Regions from separate parts of the Modestobacter sp. VKM Ac-2978 genome, predicted to be linked through region 2. Evidence: predicted binding sites of a transcription regulator. Region 2 holds the regulator's gene; the other holds the start of a gene.
The links. The regulator LexA, encoded in region 2, represses DNA repair genes until DNA is damaged. The targets are predictions, from matches to a motif close to TCGAACANNTGTTCGA.
Positions count from the first base shown of each region.

Region 1: ruvC (crossover junction endodeoxyribonuclease RuvC) is a predicted target of LexA. The motif match lies at 4,427-4,442, and genes of this name have one in related genera.

Region 1 covers NZ_JAPVBP010000002.1:651,208-662,088, forward strand. The annotation lists gene O2W53_RS06925 (phosphatidylinositol mannoside acyltransferase) at 1-137, shown strand, start outside; gene O2W53_RS06930 (glycosyltransferase family 4 protein) at 137-1,363, shown strand; gene O2W53_RS06935 (hypothetical protein) at 1,375-1,911, shown strand; gene pdxS (pyridoxal 5'-phosphate synthase lyase subunit PdxS) at 1,976-2,881, shown strand; gene pdxT (pyridoxal 5'-phosphate synthase glutaminase subunit PdxT) at 2,878-3,555, shown strand; gene O2W53_RS06950 (YebC/PmpR family DNA-binding transcriptional regulator) at 3,552-4,304, shown strand; gene ruvC (crossover junction endodeoxyribonuclease RuvC) at 4,451-5,032, shown strand; gene ruvA (Holliday junction branch migration protein RuvA) at 5,029-5,664, shown strand; gene ruvB (Holliday junction branch migration DNA helicase RuvB) at 5,661-6,788, shown strand; gene yajC (preprotein translocase subunit YajC) at 6,949-7,284, shown strand; gene secD (protein translocase subunit SecD) at 7,298-8,968, shown strand; gene secF (protein translocase subunit SecF) at 8,965-10,512, shown strand; gene O2W53_RS06985 (adenine phosphoribosyltransferase) at 10,509-10,881, shown strand, end outside.
Region 2 covers NZ_JAPVBP010000005.1:60,372-71,252, reverse strand. The annotation lists gene O2W53_RS13600 (vitamin B12-dependent ribonucleotide reductase) at 1-1,759, opposite strand, end outside; gene nrdR (transcriptional regulator NrdR) at 1,890-2,501, opposite strand; gene O2W53_RS13590 (LysM peptidoglycan-binding domain-containing protein) at 2,838-3,122, opposite strand; gene lexA (transcriptional repressor LexA) at 3,677-4,501, shown strand; gene O2W53_RS13580 (hypothetical protein) at 4,523-5,593, opposite strand; gene O2W53_RS13575 (phosphatase PAP2 family protein) at 5,565-6,293, opposite strand; gene hflX (GTPase HflX) at 6,400-7,896, opposite strand; gene O2W53_RS13565 (ArsR/SmtB family transcription factor) at 7,946-8,536, opposite strand; gene O2W53_RS13560 (MFS transporter) at 8,607-9,920, shown strand; gene O2W53_RS13555 (hypothetical protein) at 9,993-10,193, shown strand; gene dapF (diaminopimelate epimerase) at 10,218-10,881, opposite strand, start outside.

The DNA.
Region 1 (10,881 bases), on a different contig from region 2:
CCGACGCCTTCGCCACGACCATCGCCGAGCGCCCCGAGGACTGGCACGTGCTCGGCCGGGTCTGGCCCGAGGTGGGCCCCGAGGGGCGCGCGCCCGCCCTCCCGGCCGTGTCCGCGCCGTCGGCGGAGGTGGGGTGATGCGGATCGGGCTGGTCTGCCCCTACTCGTGGGACGTCCCCGGCGGCGTCCAGTACCACGTGCGCGACCTGGCCGAGACGCTGCGCGCCCTCGGCCACTACGTGGAGGTCCTCACCCCCGCCGAGCACGAGGAGAACCTGCCGGCCGAGCACGTCACCTGGGCCGGCCGGGCGGTGCCGGTCCCGTACAACGGCTCGATGGCGAGCGTCTCCTTCGGCCCGGTCGCGGCGTCCCGGGCCCGGCGCTGGTTGCGGGAGGGGGACTTCGACGTCGTCCACGTGCACGAGCCGGCGTCGGTCTCGCTCTCCCTGCTCGTCTGCGTGATCGCCGACGGCCCGATCGTGGCCACCTTCCACGCGGCGACCACCCGGTCCAAGGTGCTGGCCGCGCTGGGCCCGGTGGCCCGCCCGTGGCTGGAGCGGATCAGCGGGCGGATCGCGGTCTCCGACTTCGCCCGTCGCGTCCAGGTGGAGCACCTGGGCGGGGACGCGGTGGTCATCCCGAACGGGGTGCACGTGGCGGCCTTCGCCGACGGGCCGACGCTGCCCGGCCACGCGCGGGGCACCGAGGCCCCGACGATCGGCTTCCTCGGCCGCTACGACGAGCCGCGCAAGGGCCTGCCCGTGTTGCTGGAGGCGATGCGGACGGTGGTCGCCGAGCACCCGCGGGCCCGCCTGCTCATCGCCGGCCGCGGCGATCCCGACGAGCTGGACGAGCTGGTGGCCGACGACCTGCGTCCGCACGTCACGGTGCTCGGGGAGCTGGACGAGTCGGCCAAGGCGGCCTTCCTCCGCTCGGTCGACGTCTACTGCGCCCCGAACCTGCTGGGGGAGTCCTTCGGCGTGATCCTGCTGGAGGCGATGGGGGCCGGCGCACCGGTGGTCGCCAGCGACCTGGACGCCTTCGCCCGGGTCCTGGAGGACGGCACCGCCGGTGTGCTGGTCAAGCGCGGGGACGCCGCCGCGCTGGCCACGGCGCTCGGTGGCCTGCTGGCCGACCCGGCCCGACGGGCCGAGCTGCAGGCGGCCGGCCGGCGGGCCGTGGCCGACTATGACTGGGCAGTGGTCGCCCAGCGGATCCTCGCCGTCTACGAGACCGTCGCCCCGCCGGGTGGCACCGGGGTCACCGCCTCCGCCGCCGACGACGACGCGCTGCTGGGGAACGTGCCGGACGCCACCGGCGGACTCGGGCCGTCGGGGCCCTTCCGCAGGCGGGCGCGCCGCTAGCCTCGGACCCCATGACCACCGCGACCTGGCTGCTCCTCGCCGCCGGTCTCCTGGTGGTCCTGGTGCTCGGCTGGGCCGGCTGGACGCTCACCCGGTTGCGCCGGCTGGCCGGGCGGGTCCGCCGCGCGCGGGAGGTGCTCGACGCCGGTCTGCTGCGGCGGGCCGAGCTGGCCGCGGCGCTGGCCCGGGAGCACGCCGAGGACCTCGGTCCCGAGCTCGCCGCCGCCCTGGCCACCGCAGCCGCCGGGGCCCGGGCGCCGTCGGCCGGGGACCGGGAGGCCGCCGAGAACCTGCTGGGCCGGCGGCTCCGCCGGGTCCCCGCCGGGGTGCTGACCCCGGAGCTGCAGGACGCCGGCATGCGGGTGGGGCTGGCCCGGCGGTTCTACAACGACGCCGTCCGGGACACCCGGACGTTGCGCCGGGGGCGGCTGGCCCGGGTGCTGCGGCTGCACGCCGACCGGCCGCTGCCCCGGTACTTCGACATCGACGACGGCCTGGACGCGGTGCTCACCGGCCCGGGTCCCGGCGCCGCGCGGTCCGCGGGCTGACCCGCCGTACGCTGGGACGTCCCCTCCCGCCGGTCCCCGGCCCGACGACCTGCGAGGCAGCAGCATGTCCCTGAACCCCAGCGAGCCCACCGGCACCGGCACCGAGCGCGTCAAGCGCGGGATGGCCGAGCAGCTGAAGGGCGGCGTCATCATGGACGTCGTCACCCCCGAGCAGGCCAAGATCGCCGAGGACGCCGGCGCGGTCGCGGTGATGGCGCTGGAGCGGGTGCCCGCCGACATCCGCGTCGAGGGCGGCATCGCCCGGATGAGCGACCCAGACATGATCGAGGGGATCATCGGCGCGGTCTCCATCCCGGTGATGGCCAAGGCCCGGATCGGCCACTTCGTCGAGGCCCAGGTGCTGCAGGCGCTCGGCGTCGACTACGTCGACGAGTCCGAGGTGCTCACCCCGGCCGACGAGGCCCACCACATCGTCAAGAGCGCGTTCACCGTGCCCTTCGTCTGCGGCGCCACCGACCTGGGGGAGGCGCTGCGCCGGATCTCCGAGGGCGCGGCGATGATCCGCTCCAAGGGCGAGGCCGGCACCGGCAACGTGGTCGAGGCCACCCGGCACATGCGGGCGATCCGGGCCGGCATCAAGCGGCTGGGCACCCTGGACGAGACCGAGCTGTTCGTCGCCGCGAAGGAGCTGCGGGCCCCGTACGACCTGGTGGTCGAGGTCGCCCGCACCGGCGCGCTGCCCGTCGTCCTGTTCACCGCCGGCGGCATCGCCACCCCGGCGGACGCGGCGATGATGATGCAGCTGGGCGCCCAGGGCGTCTTCGTCGGCTCGGGCATCTTCAAGTCCGGCGACCCGGCCCAGCGCGCAGCCGCGATCGTGCAGGCCACCACCTTCTTCGACGACCCGTCCGTGATCGCCAAGGTCTCCCGCGGGCTCGGTGAGGCCATGGTCGGCATCAACGTGAGCACGCTGCCGGAGAGCGAGCAGTACGCCAAGCGCGGCTGGTGACCCCGCCGACGATCGGGGTGCTCGCGCTGCAGGGTGACGTGCGCGAGCACCTGGCCGCGCTCCGGGCCGCCGGTGCCGAGGCCCGGCCGGTCCGCCGGCCCGCCGAGCTGGCCGAGGTCGACGGGCTGGTCGTGCCCGGCGGGGAGTCGACCACGATGGGCAAGCTCGCCGAGCGGTTCGGGATGCTCCAGCCGCTGCGGGACGCCGTCCGCGCCGGGTTGCCCGCCTACGGGTCGTGCGCCGGGATGATCATGCTGGCCGACACGGTGCTCGACGCCCCGGCCGACCAGCTGACCATCGGCGGGCTGGACGTGACGGTGCGCCGCAACGCCTTCGGCCGGCAGGTCGACTCCTTCGAGACCGCGGTGCGCCTCGCTGGGGTCCCGGGGCCGCCGGTGCACGCCGTGTTCATCCGCGCGCCGTGGGTCGAGGCGGCCGGGCCGGACGTCGAGGTGCTCGGCCGCGTGGAGGGCGGACCGGCCGACGGTAAGATCGTCGCCGTCCGTCAGGGCCGGCTGGTGGCCACCAGCTTCCACCCCGAGCTGACCGGCGACAGCCGGGTGCACGCGCTGTTCGTGGAGCTGGTGCGGGAGGCGACGGCGATGAGGGCACGAGACCATGCGAGCAGTGCCAGCGCCGGAGCGGACGCGGGCAGTGAGGGGAGAACGTCGTGAGCGGGCATTCCAAGTGGGCGACGACCAAGCACAAGAAGGCCGGCATCGATGCCAAGCGCGGCAAGCTCTTCGCCAAGCTGATCAAGAACATCGAGGTCGCCGCGCGCACCGGTGGCGCTGACCTGTCGGGCAACCCGACGCTCTACGACGCCGTCCAGAAGGCGAAGAAGAGCTCGGTGCCCAACGACAACATCGACCGCGCGGTCAAGCGCGGCGGTGGCCTCGAGGCCGGTGGGGTCGACTACCAGGGGATCACCTACGAGGGCTATGCCGCCGGCGGCGTCGCCGTGCTGATCGAGTGCCTCACCGACAACAAGAACCGGTCGGCGATGGAGGTGCGCACCGCGATGACCCGCAACGGGGGGAACATGGCCGACCCTGGCTCGGTCTCCTACCTCTTCTCCCGCAAGGGCGTCGTCGTCGTCCCCGCGACCGGCACCACCGAGGACGACGTGCTGATGGCCGTGCTGGACGCCGGCGCGGAGGAGGTCCGCGACCTGGGCGACACCTTCGAGGTGGTCTGCGAGCCCACCGACCTGATCGCCGTGCGCACCGCCCTGCAGGACGCCGGCATCGACTACGACTCCGCCGACATGGGCTTCCTGCCCAGCGTGCAGGTCGAGCTGGACGCCGACGGCGCGGGCAAGGTCTTCCGGCTCATCGACGCCCTCGAGGACCTCGACGACGTGCAGAACGTGTACGCGAACTACGACGTCTCCGACGAGGTCATGGAGTCCATCGACGCTTAGCAGAAGGACCCCGCTGCCCCCCACGCTTCGCGAGCTCAGCGCGGGACCCTGCAGCGGGGCCGCTCCGTGACGTCGCGTGGCGTGTCGGTGGGGGACCAGTGGACCTCGGCGGTTAGCGTGGTTCGAACACGTGTTCGCGTCGGCTGGTGGAGGTCCTCATGCGGGTGCTCGGCATCGACCCGGGGCTCACCCGGTGCGGGTGGGGCGTGGTCGAGGGGCGCCCCGGTGCCCGACCGGTGGCCCTGGGGGTCGGCGTCGTCCGCACCTCGCCCGACCTCGACCTGGAACTGCGTCTGCTGGAGGTGCACACCGCCGTGACCGCACTGCTCCGTGAGCACCGGCCGACCGCGGTCGCGATCGAGCGGGTGTTCACCCAGAACAACAAGGGGACGGCGACCGGCACCGCGCAGGCCGCGGGTGTCGCCGCGCTGGCCGCGGCGCAGGCCGACGTGCCGGTGGCCTGGCACACGCCGAGCGAGGTCAAGGCCGCCATCTCCGGCAACGGCCGGGCGGACAAGGACCAGGTCACCCTGATGGTCACCCGTGTCCTGGGGCTCGCCACCGCCCCCAAGCCCGCCGACGCCGCCGACGCCCTGGCCCTGGCCGTCTGCCACGTGTGGCGCGGGCCGGCGCAGCAGCGACTGCGGGTCGCGGCGCTGGCCGGCGGCATCGGCGCGCCGGTCCGCCCGGCGACCCTGCCCCGCTGGACGGGGGTGTCGGCGCGATGATCGCCTCGGTGAACGGCCGGGTCGCCGCGGTCTCGCCCGATGGCGCCGTCGTCGAGGTCGGCGGCGTGGGCCTGTCCGTGCAGTGCACCCCCGGCACGATCGCCCGGCTGGCGGTGGGGGAGCAGGCCCGGCTGTCGACCAGCCTGGTGGTCCGCGAGGACTCGCTGACCCTCTACGGCTTCGCCGACGACGACGAGCGGCAGCTGTTCGAACTGCTCCAGACCGCCAACGGCGTGGGCCCGCGGCTCGCCCAGGCGGTGCTGGCGATCCACCCACCCCGCGAGGTGCGCCGCGCGGTGTCCATGGGCGACCTCAAGGCGCTGATGCAGGTGCCCGGGATCGGCAAGAAGGGCGCCGAGCGGCTGGTGCTGGAGCTCCGCGACCGGCTGGGCACGACGGCCTCGGACACCTCGCTGGACGGCCCGCCGGCGGCCGGTCTCGGCGCGGTCACCCCGGTGGCCCCCTGGCGCGACCAGCTCACCGCGGCCCTGGTCGGGCTCGGCTGGACGAGCCGGGAGGCGGAGACGGCGCTCACCGCCCTCGAGCCGGTGGCCGAGGAGCAGCAGCTGGCCGGCGGCGTCCAGGTCGCGATCCTCCTCCGCCAGGCGCTGCAGATCCTGGGGCGGTCGTGAGCAGCCCGTTCGACCGCGGGCTGTCCGCCGCCGACGCCGGGCCGGGGCGGTTCCCCGACGACCCCGTCGACCCCAGGGCCGGCGACGAGGAGCGGGTCGTCGAGACCGCGCTGCGCCCGCACTCGCTGACCGACTTCATCGGCCAGCCGAAGGTCGCCCGCCAGCTGGACCTGGTGCTGGAGGGCGCGAAGCGCCGTGGCCGGCCGCCGGACCACGTGCTGCTCTCCGGCCCGCCCGGACTGGGCAAGACCAGCCTGGCCCTGATCATCGGCTCCGAGCTCGGCACCGCGGTGAAGATCACCAGTGGGCCGGCGATCGAACGCTCCGGTGACCTGGCCGCGATGCTGTCCAACCTCGGCCCCGGTGACGTGCTGTTCATCGACGAGATCCACCGCATCGCCCGGCCGGCCGAGGAACTGCTCTACATGGCGATGGAGGACTTCCGGGTCGACGTCGTCGTCGGCAAGGGGCCGGGCGCCACGGCCATCCCGCTGGAGATCCACCCGTTCACCCTGGTCGGGGCCACCACCCGGGCCGGGCTGCTCACCGGCCCGCTGCGCGACCGGTTCGGCTTCGTCGGGCAGATGGAGTTCTACGAGGTCGCCGACCTGCAGCGGGTGCTGGCCCGCAGTGCCGACCTGCTCGGGGTCGAGCTGTCCCCGGATGGGTCGCTGGAGATCGCCGGGCGGTCCCGCGGCACCCCGCGGATCGCCAACCGGTTGCTGCGCCGGGTGCGCGACTTCGCCGAGGTGCGCGCCGACGGGCGGGTCACGCTCGAGGTGGCCCGGGCCGCGCTGGCGCTCTACGACGTCGACGACCTGGGTCTGGACCGGCTGGACCGGTCGGTGCTCGACGCGCTGGTGACCAAGTTCGGTGGCGGCCCGGTCGGGGTGGCCACCCTCGCGGTCGCCGTGGGGGAGGAGCCGCACACCGTCGAGGAGGTCTGCGAGCCCTTCCTGGTGCGCGCCGGGCTGCTCGCGCGCACGCCCCGCGGCCGGGTCGCCACCGAGGCGGCCTTCCGGCACCTGGGCCACCCGGTGCCCCGCGGTGGCGTCTCACTCGGCGGGGGCGCAGCCGACCCGCCGTCGGACGGGGCGTCGTCACAGACCCTGTTCGACGCCTAGACTCCTCCGCGCTGGCGCGCAACCCGGCTGCGGCCGGGGCGCCCCGCCCCGGAGCCACTCCCTGCGCAGGTGGGCGTGCGCCGGCGCCGATGTACCCGAGCGGCCCGATCCCGGGCCGCACCCACCGCGCGACTCGCTGCGGTAGAGAGGCTCACCCGTCGTGGAACAGTTCTTCCCCTTGATCCTGCTCGTCCTGGCGTTCGCCCTGCTGATCGTGCTGCCCGCCCGGCAGCGCAAGAAGATGCAGGCGAAGGCGGAGGCGCTGCAGGCCTCGCTGACCGTGGGCACCCCGGTCATGCTGACCAGCGGGATCCACGGCACCGTCGCCTCGCTCGGTGAGGGCACCGTCGGCCTGGAGGTCGCCCCGGGCGTCGTCATCACCGTGGCCCGCCCAGCGGTCATGGAGGTCCGCCAGCCGGCGTCCGGCGCCGTCCCGCCCCAGGGGGCGACCGGCACCATCGACGGCGACGGCGACCCCACCGACCGCACCCGCTGAGCCGGGTCGACGCATGGCCGCCCGCCAGCTCCCCGCCCGCCGCTACTTCGCGGCGTTCCTCGCGATCGTCGCGGGGCTGTACGCCCTGGTCTTCCTGACCGGCGACCAGCGCACCCCCCAGCTCGGACTCGACCTGCAGGGCGGGACGACGGTGACCCTCGCCGCCCGCACGCCGGACGGCCAGGCCCCGGACCAGGAGGACCTCGAGCTCGCCCGCCAGATCATCGAGCAGCGGGTCAACGGCCTGGGCGTGGCCGAGGCCGAGGTCGTCACCGAGGGCGACAGCAACATCGTCATCTCCGTGCCGGGCGACGACGGCGAGCGGGCCCGGGAGCTGGGCGCCACCGCGCAGCTGCGCTTCCGGCCGGTCCTCGGCGGTCCCGAGCCGGCGGCCGCTGCCGACCCCGAGGCGACCGACCCGGCGGCCACGGACCCCGCGGCCACCGACCCGGCGGCGACCGACCCGGCGACCGACCCCGAGTCGACCGACCCCGAGTCGACCGACCCGGCAGCGACGGACCCGGCGGCCGACCCGGCAGCCACGGACCCCGCCGCCACCGAGCCGGCCGTCGCCGACCCGGACGCACCGGCCGTCACCCAGGAGGAGGCGATCGCCGAGTACGCGACGCTCACCTGTGACACCACGACCACCGAGATCGACCAGCCCGACTCCTTCATCGCCGCCTGTTCCGACGACGGGACCGCCAAGTTCCTGCTCGGTCCGGCCGTCATCGAGGGCACCGACGTCGCCGACGCCACGTCCGGTACCGAGGTGGGCACCGGCGAGTGGGTCGTCAACCTGGACTTCACGTCGGCGGGCTCCGCCGCGTGGGCGGAGTACACGACCGCCAACGTCGGCAACAACGTGGCGATCACGCTGGACGGACGGGTCGTGTCGGCGCCGACGATCAACTCGGCCATCGCCGGGGGCACCACCCAGATCACCGGCAGCTTCGACCAGGCTGCCGCCACCGAGCTGGCCAACCAGCTGCGGTACGGCGCCCTGCCGCTGACGTTCAGCGAGGCGACCGCGCAGTCCATCACCACCGAGCTGGGCAGCGAGCAGTTGCGCGCCGGGCTCATCGCCGGTGCGATCGGCGTCGCGCTGGTGTTCGTCTACGCGCTGCTCTACTACCGACTGCTCGGCCTGGTCATGATCGCCAGCCTGGTGCTGTCGGCCGTCGTGATCTACGCCTGCCTGGTGCTGCTCAGCCGGGAGATCGGCTTGGCGCTGAGCCTCGCCGGGATCGCCGGGTTCATCGTGTCCATCGGCATCACCGCCGACTCGTTCGTCGTCTACTTCGAACGGCTCAAGGACGAGGTGCGCGAGGGGCGCAGCCTGCGCAGTGCCACGCCACGTGCCTGGGTGCGGGCCCGCCGGACGATCCTGTCCGCCGACGCGGTGAGCTTCCTCGCCGCCGCCATCCTCTACTGGCTGGCCATCGGCGACGTGAAGGGCTTCGCGTTCACCCTCGGCCTGTCCACGGTGCTCGACCTGATCGTCGTCTTCCTCTTCACCCATCCGCTCATGGCGGTGCTCAGCCGGGTCAAGGGCTTCGGGAGCAACCGCTTCTCCGGGCTCGGCCAGGTCGACCACAGCCGGCGCCCCGCCGGGCCGCCGCTGGGCGACCGCGAGCTGGTCGGCGCCGCCACCGGCAGCAGCACGAACGGGAGCAACCGATGACCCCCCGCGACCGGGCCGGCGCCGACGGCGCCGTCCCCGACGGTCTCACCCCGGAGGAGGCGCCGATGCCGGCGCACACCGGCGCGACCGCCGCCGGCGTCCCGGCGCAGGGCGCCGACGAGGCGCCGGCCGTCCCGGCCGACGAGCGGGTGGCCGTCCCGGCCGACGAGCGGGTGGGCGTCCCGGCCGACGAGCGGGTGGACGCGACGGCGGACGAGGAGGTCGACGACGCCGAGGTGCGCGACGAGGCGGCCGGGGACAGCACCGGCGACCAGGCGCTCGCCGACGCCGGGCTCCCGGCCGAGGGGACGGCCCCGGTCGCGACCCCGGGACGGTCGCGGGCGTCGCTGGCCCACCGCCTCTACAACGGCGAGGCCGGCCTGGACGTGGTCGGCCGGCGGCGCTTCTGGTTCCGGGTGACCGCCGTCGTGATGCTGCTGTGCGTCGCGGCCATGGTCTTCCGCGGGTTCAACTTCGGCATCGAGTTCGCCGGCGGCAACAGCGTGCGGGTGGCGGCCACCAGCGCGGAGCTCGGTGACGTCCGGCAGGCCGCCGAGGACGCCGGGGCCCAGGTGTCCAGCGCCCAGGTGGTCGGCGGTGACTCCGTGCTGCTGCGCACCAGCGCCCTGGACGAGGAGACCGAGACCGCCGTCGTGGCCGCGGTCGCCGACGCCGCCGGCGTCGACCAGTCCCAGGTCAGCCAGCAGTCGGTGAGCGCGGACTGGGGCGGCGACGTCACCAACCAGGCGCTCATCGCGCTCGCCGTCTTCCTGGTCGCGGTGGTCGCCTTCCTCGCCGTGCGGTTCCGGCCGACGATGGCGATCGCCGCCATCGTCGCGCTGCTGCACGACATCGTCGTCACCGCCGGCATCTACGCGCTGGTCGGGTTCGAGGTCTCGCCGTCGACGGTCATCGGATTGCTCACCATCCTGGGCTTCTCGCTGTACGACACCGTCGTGGTGTTCGACAAGGTCGACGAGAACACCAAGGACCTGGAGAAGAACGCCCGGTCGACCTACGGCGAGGCCGCGAACCTGGCGGTCAACCAGACGCTGATGCGCTCGATCAACACCTCGGTCATCGCGCTGCTGCCGGTGGCCGGGCTGCTGTTCGTCGGCGCCGGGCTGCTCGGGGCGGGCACGCTGAAGGACCTCGCCCTGGTGCTCTTCGTCGGCCTGGCCGCCGGCACGTACAGCTCGATCTTCCTGGCCACCCCGGTCCTCGCCGAGCTGGAGGAGCGCCGGCCCGAGCAGCAGGCGCTGCGCCGGCGGGTGCTCGCCCGCCGATCGGCCGAGGCCCGCCAGGGCGGCGCCCTGGTCGATGCCCCCGTGGCGACGGCCCGGCGGGGGAGCGGGGCCACCCGGCGGTCCGCGGTGGCGCTCGCCGAGCGGGACGAGGCCCTACCCGAACAGCCGACGGCGGACGTGCCGATCGAGTCGCCGGCGTCGGTGCGGCCCGGCGTCCGGGGCGGGACGACCACGCCCCGGCCCGGTCAGCGGCCGACCCGGCCGGGACAGCGTCCGGCCGGCCGGAAGCGGCGATGAGCACCCTCCGGGACGGCGAGCTGCCGATCGAGGAGCTGATCGCCACCTTCTCGGTGGACGTGCCCGACTTCCCCGCGCCCGGGGTGCTGTTCCGCGACCTGACCCCGGTCTTCGCCGATGCCGGGGCGTTCCGGCGGGTCGTCGACGCGCTCACCGAGCCCGCCGACGTCGACCCGCGGGCGGCTGCGCTGGGCCGGGCCGACGGTGGGCCGGGCTTCGACGTCGTCGCCGGCGTCGAGGCGCGCGGGTTCCTGCTCGCGGCGGCCGTCGCTCTGGACGCCGGGACCGGCGTCCTCCCGGTGCGCAAGGCCGGCAAACTGCCCCGCGAGGTCGTCTCGGCCGAGTACGCGCTGGAGTACGGGACGGCGA
Region 2 (10,881 bases):
GCATCGAGCCGCCGCCGACCAGCTTCTTGAACTTGACCAGCGAGAAGTCCGGCTCGATGCCGGTCGTGTCGCAGTCCATCATGAAGCCGATCGTGCCGGTGGGGGCCAGCACGGAGGCCTGCGCGTTGCGCCAGCCGTTCTCGGTGCCGATCGCCAGGCACTCCTGCCACTCAGCGGTCGCGGCCTTGAGCACGTCGGCGTCGTCGGCGCCGACCGGGCGGATCGCGTCGTTGGCGGCAGCGTGCTTGCGCATGACCCGGGCGTGGGCGTCGGCGTTGCGGGCGTAGCCGTCGTAGGCACCGACGACCCCGGCCAGCTCGGCCGAGCGACGGTAGGCGGTGCCGGTCATCAGCGAGGTGATGGCGGCGGCCAGGGACTGCCCGCCGCGGGAGTCGTAGGCGTGGCCGGTGGCCATGAGCATCGCGCCGAGGTTGGCGTACCCGATGCCCAGCTGGCGGTAGGCCCGGGTGGTCTCGCCGATCGGGTCGGTCGGGAAGTCGGCGAAGCAGATCGAGATGTCCATCGCGGTGATGATCAGCTCGACGGCCTTGACGAAGTTCTTGGAGTCGAAGGTGCCGTCGTCCTTGAGGAACTTCATGAGGTTCAGCGACGCCAGGTTGCACGAGCTGTTGTCCAGGCTCATGTACTCCGAGCAGGGGTTCGAGGCGTTGATCCGCCCCGTCTCGGGGTTGGTGTGCCAGTCGTTGATGGTGTCGTCGTACTGGATGCCCGGGTCGGCGCACTCCCAGGCCGCCTTGGTGACCTTGCCGAACAGCTCACGGGCGTCGACGGTCTCGATCACCGAGCCGTCGCCGCGGGCCCGCAGCCCGAAGTCGGTGCCCTCCTCGACCGCGCGCATGAACTCGTCGTTGACCCGGACGGAGTTGTTGGCGTTCTGGTACTGGACGCTGGTGATGTCCTTGCCGCCCAGGTCCATGTCGTACCCGGCGTCCCGCAGCGCGCGGATCTTGTCCTCCTCGCGCGCCTTGGTCTCGATGAACTCCTCGATGTCGGGGTGGTCGATGTCGAGGACGACCATCTTCGCCGCGCGGCGGGTGGCGCCACCGGACTTGATCGTGCCCGCGGAGGCGTCGGCCCCGCGCATGAAGGAGACCGGCCCGGAGGCGGTGCCACCGGAGGAGAGCAGCTCCTTGGAGGAGCGGATGCGGGAGAGGTTCAGCCCGGCACCCGAGCCGCCCTTGAAGATCAGGCCCTCTTCCCGGTACCAGTTCAGGATCGAGTCCATCTGGTCGTCGACGGCCAGGATGAAGCAGGCGCTGACCTGCTGCGGGGAGGCCGTGCCCACGTTGAACCAGACGGGCGAGTTGAAGCTGAACACCTGGTGCAGCAGCATCCAGGTCAGCTCGTGCTCGAAGACCTCGGCGTCGCCCTCGCTGGCGAAGTAGTCGTGCTCACGGCCGGCCGCGCCGTAGGTCAGGACGACCCGGTCGATGAGCTGCCGCAGGCTCGTCTCGCGCTGCGAGCTGCCGACCGCACCCCGGAAGTACTTGGTGGTGACGATGTTGGTGGCGTTGATGCTCCACTCGGCCGGGAACTCGACCCCACGCTGCTCGAAGTTGATCGAGCCGTCCCGCCAGTTGGTCATGACGACGTCGCGGCGCTCCCACACGACCTCGTCGTAGGGGTGCACCCCCGCGGTGGTGAACACGCGCTTGACCTTCAGGCCCTTCCCCCGGCTGGGGGCCTTGGCGGTGCGGCGGTTCCGGCTGGTGGTGAGGCGGTCAGCTGTCTCGGTCATCGTGCGAGGGCTCCCTGGGTCGGACTGGTGCGGTGGTGCGGGCGGAGCGGCTGGGGAAGCCGGCGGGTGCCGGAGCCGGGTCGTGCGGTCTCCTCGTCGAGACCTGTCTAGCGGAGGGGTCGGACAGTTCTCACGGGCCGGCGGCGCTGCCGGTGTCGGCCGGTCGCGGCCGCTCGGGGGCTCGCCGGCGGGTGGTGGTCCCGGTCGCGGGGCTCCCGGTCGCGGGGGTCTCCTGGTCGCCGTCGACCGCGTCGCGCTCGACGGGTGGCGCGTCACCGGCGCGGGCAGTGCTCCGGGCCGGTGCGGCGCGCAGCTCGGCGATCTCCTTCTCGAAGTCGGCGACCGAGGAGAAGCTGCGGTAGACGCTGGCGAAGCGGAGGTAGGCGACCTCGTCGAGATCGCGCAGCGGGCCGAGGATGGCCAGGCCGACCTCGTGGCTGGGGATCTCGGCGCAGCCGGTGGCGCGTACCGCGTCCTCGACCTGCTGGGCCAGCAGGGCCAGTTGGTGCTCGTCGACCGGCCGCCCCTGGCACGCCCGCCGCACCCCGGCGACGACCTTGCCCCGGGCGAAGGGCTCGCTCACGCCGCTGCGCTTGACGACGGCGAGGACCGCCTCCTCCACCGTGGTGAAGCGGCGTCCACAGCCCGGGCAGGAGCGTCGACGGCGGGTGGTCGCCCCCTCGTCGGTCTCCCGCGAGTCGATGACCCGGCTGTCGGGGTTGTGGCAGAAGGGACAACGCATGTCGATCTCCTCCTTCCCGAGGTGTCGCGCAGGGTCTCGCCGCGGCGTCGTGACACCGTGACCGGGCCCCGACCCGATGGCCGTGCTGTGGACTGGGCCGGGGACATCCGGTGGATGCGCCGGGGACAACGTGTGGAACGACTGTGGATGGCTTACAGCTCTGTAACTACTAGATGTTGTGGTGGAACCGTACGACCACCCCTACAGGTGTGCAAGCCCTGGCGAGCGTGTCGTCTTCCGCATCTGACCCGGGCGCCCCTCGGAGCCCCTCCCGCCACAACCACCGGCGCCTCGGTCGGGCCCTTCGCACCGAGGTGGACACCGGTGCGCCGCCGGTCAGGGCAGCTCGAGCACCTGACCGGGGACGAGGTCGACGTCGGAGAGGCCGTTCACGTCCAGGAGCGCGTCGACGACCGCGCGACGGTCCTCCTCCGGCGCGATCTCGCCGGCGATCGACCACAGGGTGTCCCCGGACTGGACGACGACCGTCGTCGAGCCGGCCAGCTCGAGGCCGCCGCCGGGGCCGCCGGACTCGGCGGCGAACGTCGCCGCGGCGACGGACACCCCGAAGGCGATGGACAGCCCGGCGACCACTCGCCGCCCGCGCCGGGTCAGCCGCAACGGCGCCTGTCTACCCGAGGCGGCCCCACCGCCGCCCCCTCCCGTGCGCCTCGCGCAGCCGGCGGCGCCCCCGCCCGCAACGCCGACCCGCCGACCAGGGCGCACGTCGGGATGCCCGGGACCCCACAGGGCCGCCGCAGGGCGAACCGCCCGGGGCAGGGGTGCAGGCCGACCGCGCACCACGGACCCGGGCGAGTGCGCCACCTGGCGCGCCCCCGGGAACGGGAGCACGACCGCCATCGAGGCCGGGGCGGCCACGGGGAGCTCGAGCTGCGAACTGGCCATCGGGGTGCTCCAGAGGTCTCGCGGTACCGGGTGGTCGAACAGGCGTTCGAACGGAACGTCTGGGCGATGTCTACCGCACACCCCCGACAGGAACACGCCGACACGGCGACTTCTTCGAACAGGTGTTTGAACGGAGAGGCCTGAGGCGATACGGTTCCGAGGCGATCGAGGACGGCGTCCGCGGTCCCGGCTCGCCGTGGCGACACGGCCGTCGGTACGGCAGGACGCCACCGGGAACTGCTGCCGAGGCAGCCGGACGAGGAGGACACATGGCGGTCGACGGCCCGAAGGCGCGCGGCGGCAAGAGCCCTTCGCGGCGTGGAGCGTCCAGCCCGGCACCCGCCGACGGCGCAGCGCCCACGGCTGCGGCGGGGGCGGGAGCAGCGGTGCGGGAGTTCCCCGACCGGGCCGCCGACGGCGACGGACTGACCCAGCGGCAGCGCCGGGTGCTCGAGGTCATCCGTGACTCGATCGAGCGCCGCGGCTACCCGCCCTCGGTCCGCGAGATCGGTGAGGCGGTCGGTCTCTCCTCCGCCTCGTCCGTGGCCCACCAGTTGTCGGTGCTGCAGCGCAAGGGCTGGCTGCGCCGTGATCCGAACCGGCCGCGCGCACTCGACGTGCGCCTCCCCGGCGACAGCACCGCGACGACGAACGAGGCCACGGCCGAGGCGCTGGCCGGTTCCGGTGCAGCCAGTGGCGTCGACGACGCCACTGCCCCCCGACCCACGTACGTGCCCCTGGTCGGCCGGATCGCCGCCGGCGGTCCGGTGCTGGCCGAGCAGGCGGTCGAGGACGTCTTCCCCCTCCCCCGCGAGCTGGTCGGCGAGGGCACCCTGTTCATGCTGAAGGTCGCGGGTGACTCGATGGTCGACGCGGCGATCTGCGACGGTGACTGGGTCGTCGTCCGGCAGCAGCCGACCGCGGAGAACGGCGAGATCGTCGCCGCGATGATCGACGGCGAGGCGACGGTGAAGACCTACAAGCGGCGCGACGGGCACGTGTGGCTGATGCCGCACAACGCCGCGTACGAGCCCATCCCGGGTGACGACGCCACGGTCCTCGGCCGGGTCGTCACCGTCCTGCGCCGGGTCTGACCTCGGGCACGGGAGCCGTGCTCAGGCCGGGTTCCGCCGGAGCTTGCCGCCGACCCACACGAGCACGGTGGCCACGGCCGCGGCGATGAGACCGGCGGTCAGCGGCTCGACCCCACCGGCGGTCGCCAGCGACCCGGCGGCGGCCTCGGTTGGCTCCGCCGGGGCCGTCCCCGCCAGGTCACCGGTGGCCGGCACCTGGGTGACCACCGCAGGGAGTCCCTCGCCGGCGACGAGCAGGTCCCGGTCGTTCGCCGCGAAGGCGATGGCCTCGCCCTGGGGGGCCTCCGGCAACGCCACCCGCACCGGGGGCCCGGCCAACGCCCCGGCGACGTCGGAGCCGCTCAACGGCCAGACATAGGCGTCGGTGTAGGTCCGCAAGGCGATCCGCGAGCCGTCCGACGACACGGCGCCACCGGTGACCAGCAGCTGGCCGGCCCGGCCCACCGGGCCGCCCGGTGTGCCGGTCAACGTGAACCCGAGCGCCGCCACCTTGCTCATCGGCACGGTGGCTCCGTCGCCGAGGGGCGCATCCGGGCGGTACACGGAGCTGGCGCCCAACACCTCCTTGGTCACCAGGTACGGGGTGCCGTCGGGCGCGAGCAGGAGGGCCTCCGCGTCGTGCGGACCGTCGGGGTAGGTGAGCCTGGTCAGCACGGTGGTCCCGTCGGGGCGCAGACCGATCAGCGCCACCGTCTCCCGGCTCTGCGCGTTGTCCCCGATGTCGGCGAGCCAGATGGTCCCGTCGGCGGCGAGGGCGAGGTCCTCGGGGTCGTACGGGTCGACCTCCGCCGTGCGCACCTCGCCCACCGCACAGGCTCCGTCGAGCACCAGCACCTCGGCGCGGTCGCCGCCGTCGTTCATCGCGAGCATCGACTCCCCGGCGCCGGCCAGGCCGGAGAGCTCCGGGAGCCGCGGGTCGGTGATCTCGCACCGGGTGGTCGGCTCGCCGTAGGGAGCGGTCCCGTCGTCGGCGGTCGCCGACCCGGCAGGCAGCAGTGCGACCAGCAGGCCGACGGGCGCACAGAGGACGGCGCCGGCCGTCGTCCTGCGGCGGGTGGCGCGGCTACGCCTGGGATCGGCCGACTCTGGCACGAACCCAGCGTGACATCGCGACAGCGTCCAGTGCGTGAACCACGCCCAACAGCAGCAGTCCGACCGCGAGCCCGACCACCGCGTCGGTGACCCAGTGGAAGTCCAGCGCCACCATGGCCACACCCGTCGCCACCGGCCCCAGCACGCTGAGCAGCCAGGTGGCCCGCTGCACGCCCGCGGGCAGGCCGAACTCGACGGCCTGCCATCGGGCCACCCCCCACATGAGGACGGCGTTCGCCACGTGCCCCGAGGGGTAGCTGGCCCCGTCCGTGTGGAAGAACGACCCGGGGAAGGCCGGGGCCGTACGACCGGTGCCCCACTTGAACGCGTAGACCACGGTGGTGAGCAGGGCCAGCGCGACGACCACCCGGACCAGCGGCACCAGCGTCCGCTGCCGCACGGCGAGCCACCCGACCAGCCCGGCCAGCACCACCAGGATCGTCACCCGCCCGCCGATCTGGGTGACGACCCAGATCGGCCAGTAGGCCCACGAGTCCCGCAGCGCCCACACACTGGTCACCTCGGAGACCCGCAGGTCCATCCGTTCCAGCCACCCGCGGCTGAGCAGGTTGACGGTGACCGCGACGGTGACGAGGGCGGCGAGGACGAGCAGCCACCACGGCGGCCGGCCCACCCCGACCACCGGTGCGACCGGTCGATCGGCAGCGGTCGCCGTCCGGTCCACCGCTCCCCTGGTCATCGCGTCACGGTACCGGGGCCGTGACCTGGTCGTGATCCGCCGGGCTGTCCGCTCGCCCCGCTGCCGGAGCCCGGCACGAACGTGCGAGCGGCAGCGGGGCCCTCCGTCAGTCCTCGGTGGCCGGCGCGGTGAAATCGTCGAGCTGGGCGGCCAGGCCGGCGTTGACGCGCGCGGTCAGCCGGGTCCCGGTGGCCTCGTGCGCCTCCTCGACGACCTCGCCGTCCCGGTGCACCCGGGCGACCAGGTCACCCCGGTCGTAGGGCACCAGCACCTCGACGTCGATGTGCGGGTGCGGCAGCCGCTGGGCGATCACGTCGCGCAGCGCCTCGATGCCCTCGCCGGTCCGGGCCGAGACCCACATCGCCCCGGGGAGCGCCTGGCGCAGCGCCAGCATGTCCTCCTCGGTCATCGCGTCGACCTTGTTGACGACGATCAGCTCCGGGACGGCGGACGCGTCGATCTCGTTGAGCACCGTGTGCACGGCGTCGATCTGGCCCAGCGGGTCGGAGTCGGAACCGTCGACGACGTGCACGAGCAGATCGGCGTCGGCCACCTCCTCCAGCGTGGAGCGGAACGCGTCGACCAGCTGGTGCGGCAGGTGGCGCACGAAGCCGACGGTGTCGGTCATCGTGTACTCGCGCCCCTCGGGCGTCTGCGCGCGACGGACCGTCGGGTCCAGGGTGGCGAACAGCGCGTCCTGGACCAGCACGCCGGCCCCGGTGAGCTGGTTGAGCAGGCTGGACTTGCCGGCGTTCGTGTAGCCGGCGATCGCCACGCTCGGCGTCGCGTTGCGGTCGCGGGAGTTGCGCTGCGTCGTCCGGGCGGTCGCCATCCCGGCGATCTCCTTGCGGAGCTTGCTCACCCGGGAGCGGATCCGGCGGCGGTCGGTCTCGATCTTGGTCTCACCCGGACCACGGGTGCCGATGCCGCCACCGCCGGCGACCCGACCACCGGCCTGCCGGCTCAGCGACTCACCCCAGCCACGCAGCCGGGGCAGCATGTACTGCATCTGGGCCAGCTCGACCTGGGCCTTGCCCTCCCGGCTGGTGGCGTGCTGGGCGAAGATGTCCAGGATCAGGGCGGTCCGGTCGACCACCTTGACCTTGAGCACCTTCTCCAGCTGGTTGAGCTGGCCGGGGGCCAGCTCCCCGTCGCAGATCACGGTGTCCGCGCCGGTGGCGGCGACGACCTCGCGCAGCTCGGCGGCCTTGCCCGAGCCGACGTAGGTGGCCGGGTCCGGCTTGTCCCGGCGCTGCATCAGCGCGTCGAGCACCTGGGAACCGGCGGTCTCGGCGAGCGCGGCGAGCTCGGTCAGCGAACGCTGCGCGTCGGCCGCCGTCCCCTCGGTCCAGACGCCGACCAGGACGACCCGCTCCAGGCGGAGCTGGCGGTACTCGACCTCGGTGACGTCGGTGAGCTCGGTGCCGAGCCCCGCGACCCGACGGAGTGCGCCGCGCTCCTCCTTGACGTAGGAGCCGGTGGTGTCGTCGGCGGCGTCCCACTGACCGGCCGGTGCCGGCTTGGTGTCGGGCATGCTGGCGCGCGCCTTGTCGACACGGGCTTCGGCCTCGTCGAGGATCGCGCGGTTCTGGGCTGTCGTCATCGTCTCCAGCGTGGCATGCCCCTGGTCCTGGGGCGACCGACTTGTCACATCACCTGTTGTCATCGCCCGGTACAACACCTCGGACCTCCGGATGCATCCCGAGGTACAGCGACCAGCGCTCCGCCCCGGGGTCCGCCGGCCGGGTGGCGTACTCGTCCAGCAACCGGTGCAGCCGTTCGCGGAACTCGGCCAGGTCCGCCGCACCCAGCCGCAGGCCCAACCGGGTGCTCTCCAGGTGGCTCTCCCCCACCGCGGCGACCTCCTCGAGGAAGGCGGCGAGCGCGGCGTCCCGGGCAGCGCCCGAGGCGCCGGCGCCGTCCATCAGCCAGCTCTTCCCGGTCGCCCGGTAGGGCACCTCCCGGGCGCCCCGGGCGCCCCGCCGCGCGCTCTCGGCGACCAGGAAGCCGGTGTCGACGAGGGTGCGGACGTGGTGCAGCACGGTCGCCGGGTTGCGGCCCAGCCGCGCGGCGAGCTCCTTGTTGGTCAGCGCCTCGTCCAGGCACAGCCGCAGGATCCGCAGCCGGACGGCGGAGGCGAGGGCGCGCGCCTCGGCGTCGGTGGCCGGCCGGCGCTCCCCGACGAACCGCCGCGCCCCCGCACCGGCCACCGCCTCGCCCGCACCGGCCTCCGGCTCGTCCATCCCGGCAGCCTAGGACGTCGACACGGCTCAGTGATTGACTTCCCCCGATCAGTGGCGGGAGGCTGCGCCGGTGACCCGCGACCGGAGCCTGCTGCGGCACCACGACTTCCGTCAGCTGTGGGCCGCTGAGACGGTCAGCCAGGTGGGCACCCAGGTGACCCTGCTGGCCCTGCCGGTGCTGGCGGTCTCGCTGCTGGAGGCGACGCCGCTGGAGATGGGCGTCCTGACGGCACTCGAGACCGCCGCCTTCCTGCTCATCGGGCTCCCGGCCGGTGCCTGGGTCGACCGCTGGCGGCGCCGTCGGGTGCTGGTCACCGCCGACCTGGTGCGCGCGGCGGTGCTGGCGACCCTGCCGATCGCGTACCTCCTCGACGCCCTCACCCTCGGGCAGCTGTTCGTCGTCGCGGCGGCGACCGGCACGGCGACCGTCTTCTTCGACGTCGCCTACCAGAGCTACCTGCCCGCCCTGGTCGACCGCGACCAGCTGGTCGACGGCAACGGCAAGCTGGAGGCCAGCCGGGCCGTCGCCCAGGTGGCCGGGCCGGGCATCACGGGCGTGCTGCTGCGGGTGCTGGGCGCCCCCCTGCTGATCGCCGTCGACGCGGCGTCCTTCCTGCTCTCGGCGTTCTTCATCGGGCGGATCCAGCGCCCGGACACCGTTCCCGACCGGGCCGGGCGGCGGTCGCTGCGCGCCGAGATCGGCGAGGGGCTGTCCTTCGTCGTCCACCAGCCGCTGCTCCGCCGGATCGTCGCCTGCACCGGCACGTCGAACCTGTTCTCCACGATCACCACGACCCTGCTGGTCCTCTACGCGCTGCGCCGGCTCGAGCTGTCCGAGAGCGTGCTGGGCCTGGTCTTCTCCGCCGGCGCGGTGGGCGGACTGGTCGGCGCGGCGACGGCCGCCCGCTTCGCCCGCACCGTCGGCGAGGGCCGGGCGATCCCGCTGGCGGTCATGGTGATGGTGCCGTTCACCGCTCTCACGCCGCTGGCCGCCACCGGCGCCCCGCTGGTCTTCCTGACGCTCGGCCAGTTCGGCTTCAGCTGGGCGGTGGTCGTCTACAACATCACCCAGGTCAGCTTCCGGCAGCGGCTGTGCCCACCGGCGCTGCTGGGCCGGATGAACGCCTCGGTGCGCTTCCTGGTCTACGGCACGATGCCGCTGGGCGGCCTGCTCGGCGGCGTCCTGGGCACCTGGCTCGGCGTGCTGCCGACGCTGTGGATCGCCGCGGCCGGTCAGCTGCTGGCGGCCGGCTGGGTGGTGGCGAGCCCCCTGCTGCGGATGCGCGACCTGCCCGACGGCCTGGACGCCCCGGCCGGCGGAGTGACGACCGTGCCCGAGGCGCGGGCGCCGACCGCCGGCAGCGATCCCGAGCGGTCCGGCTGAGCAGCCGACGGGTTGGCCGGCCGGGTGCCGGGTAGGGCGGCGGGGCACGGTCCACCGCTCGAGAGGACGACGATGACCAGCCCGAACGAGGAGCTCGACGACCCAGGCCGCGACCCCGCCGGCCTCGACCCGCCGCGCAACGTCTTCGGTGGCGCGGACCAGGACACCGGCCGCGGCGCACCACGCGGCACCGGGAACGTGGGGCCCGGCGACAAACCCGAGGCGCCCACCGACGACCCGGAGACGCGGGCCGACGAGCCCGACCGTCCCTGACCTGCGGTCGCGCAGCCGGGACCCTCAGCCGGCGAGCCACTCCCGGCTGAGGGTCCCGGTGGCGACGACGACGGCCGGGCCGGAGAGCACCGTCGTCGTCCCGTCGAACTGCACCGACAACCGGCCGCCCGGCACGTCGACGAGGACCGTCCCGGCGTCGCGTCCGCCGTCCGCCAACGTGGCGTAGGCCGCGGCGCAGGCACCGGTGCCGCACGAGCGGGTCTCCCCCACGCCGCGCTCGTAGACCCGGAGCCGCACGTGCGCGCAGGCGCCCTCGGGCGGGAGCACGTTCACCAGCTCGACGTTGACCCCCTCGGGGAACATCGCGTCGTCGACCCCGGGCAGCACCGACAGGTCCAGAGTGTCGACCTCGACGTCGGTCAGGCAGACCAGGTGCGGGTTGCCCATCGACACCCCGAGCCCCGGGTGGGCGACGCCGGCGACGCGCGCCTCGCTCCGGCCCAGCGGGACCGCCGGGCCCATGTCGACCCAGTAGCCGCCGTCGGGCCGGGCGCCCACCCGGCGGGGCCCGCCCCGGGTGCCGACCAGGACGCCGGCCTCGGCCACTCCCCGTTCCAGCAGCCCCTCGGCCAGCAGCACGTGCAGGAACAGCCGGATTCCGTTGCCGCACATCTCCGCGTACGAGCCGTCGGCGTTGCGGTGGTCCATGAACCACTCGCAGTCGGCC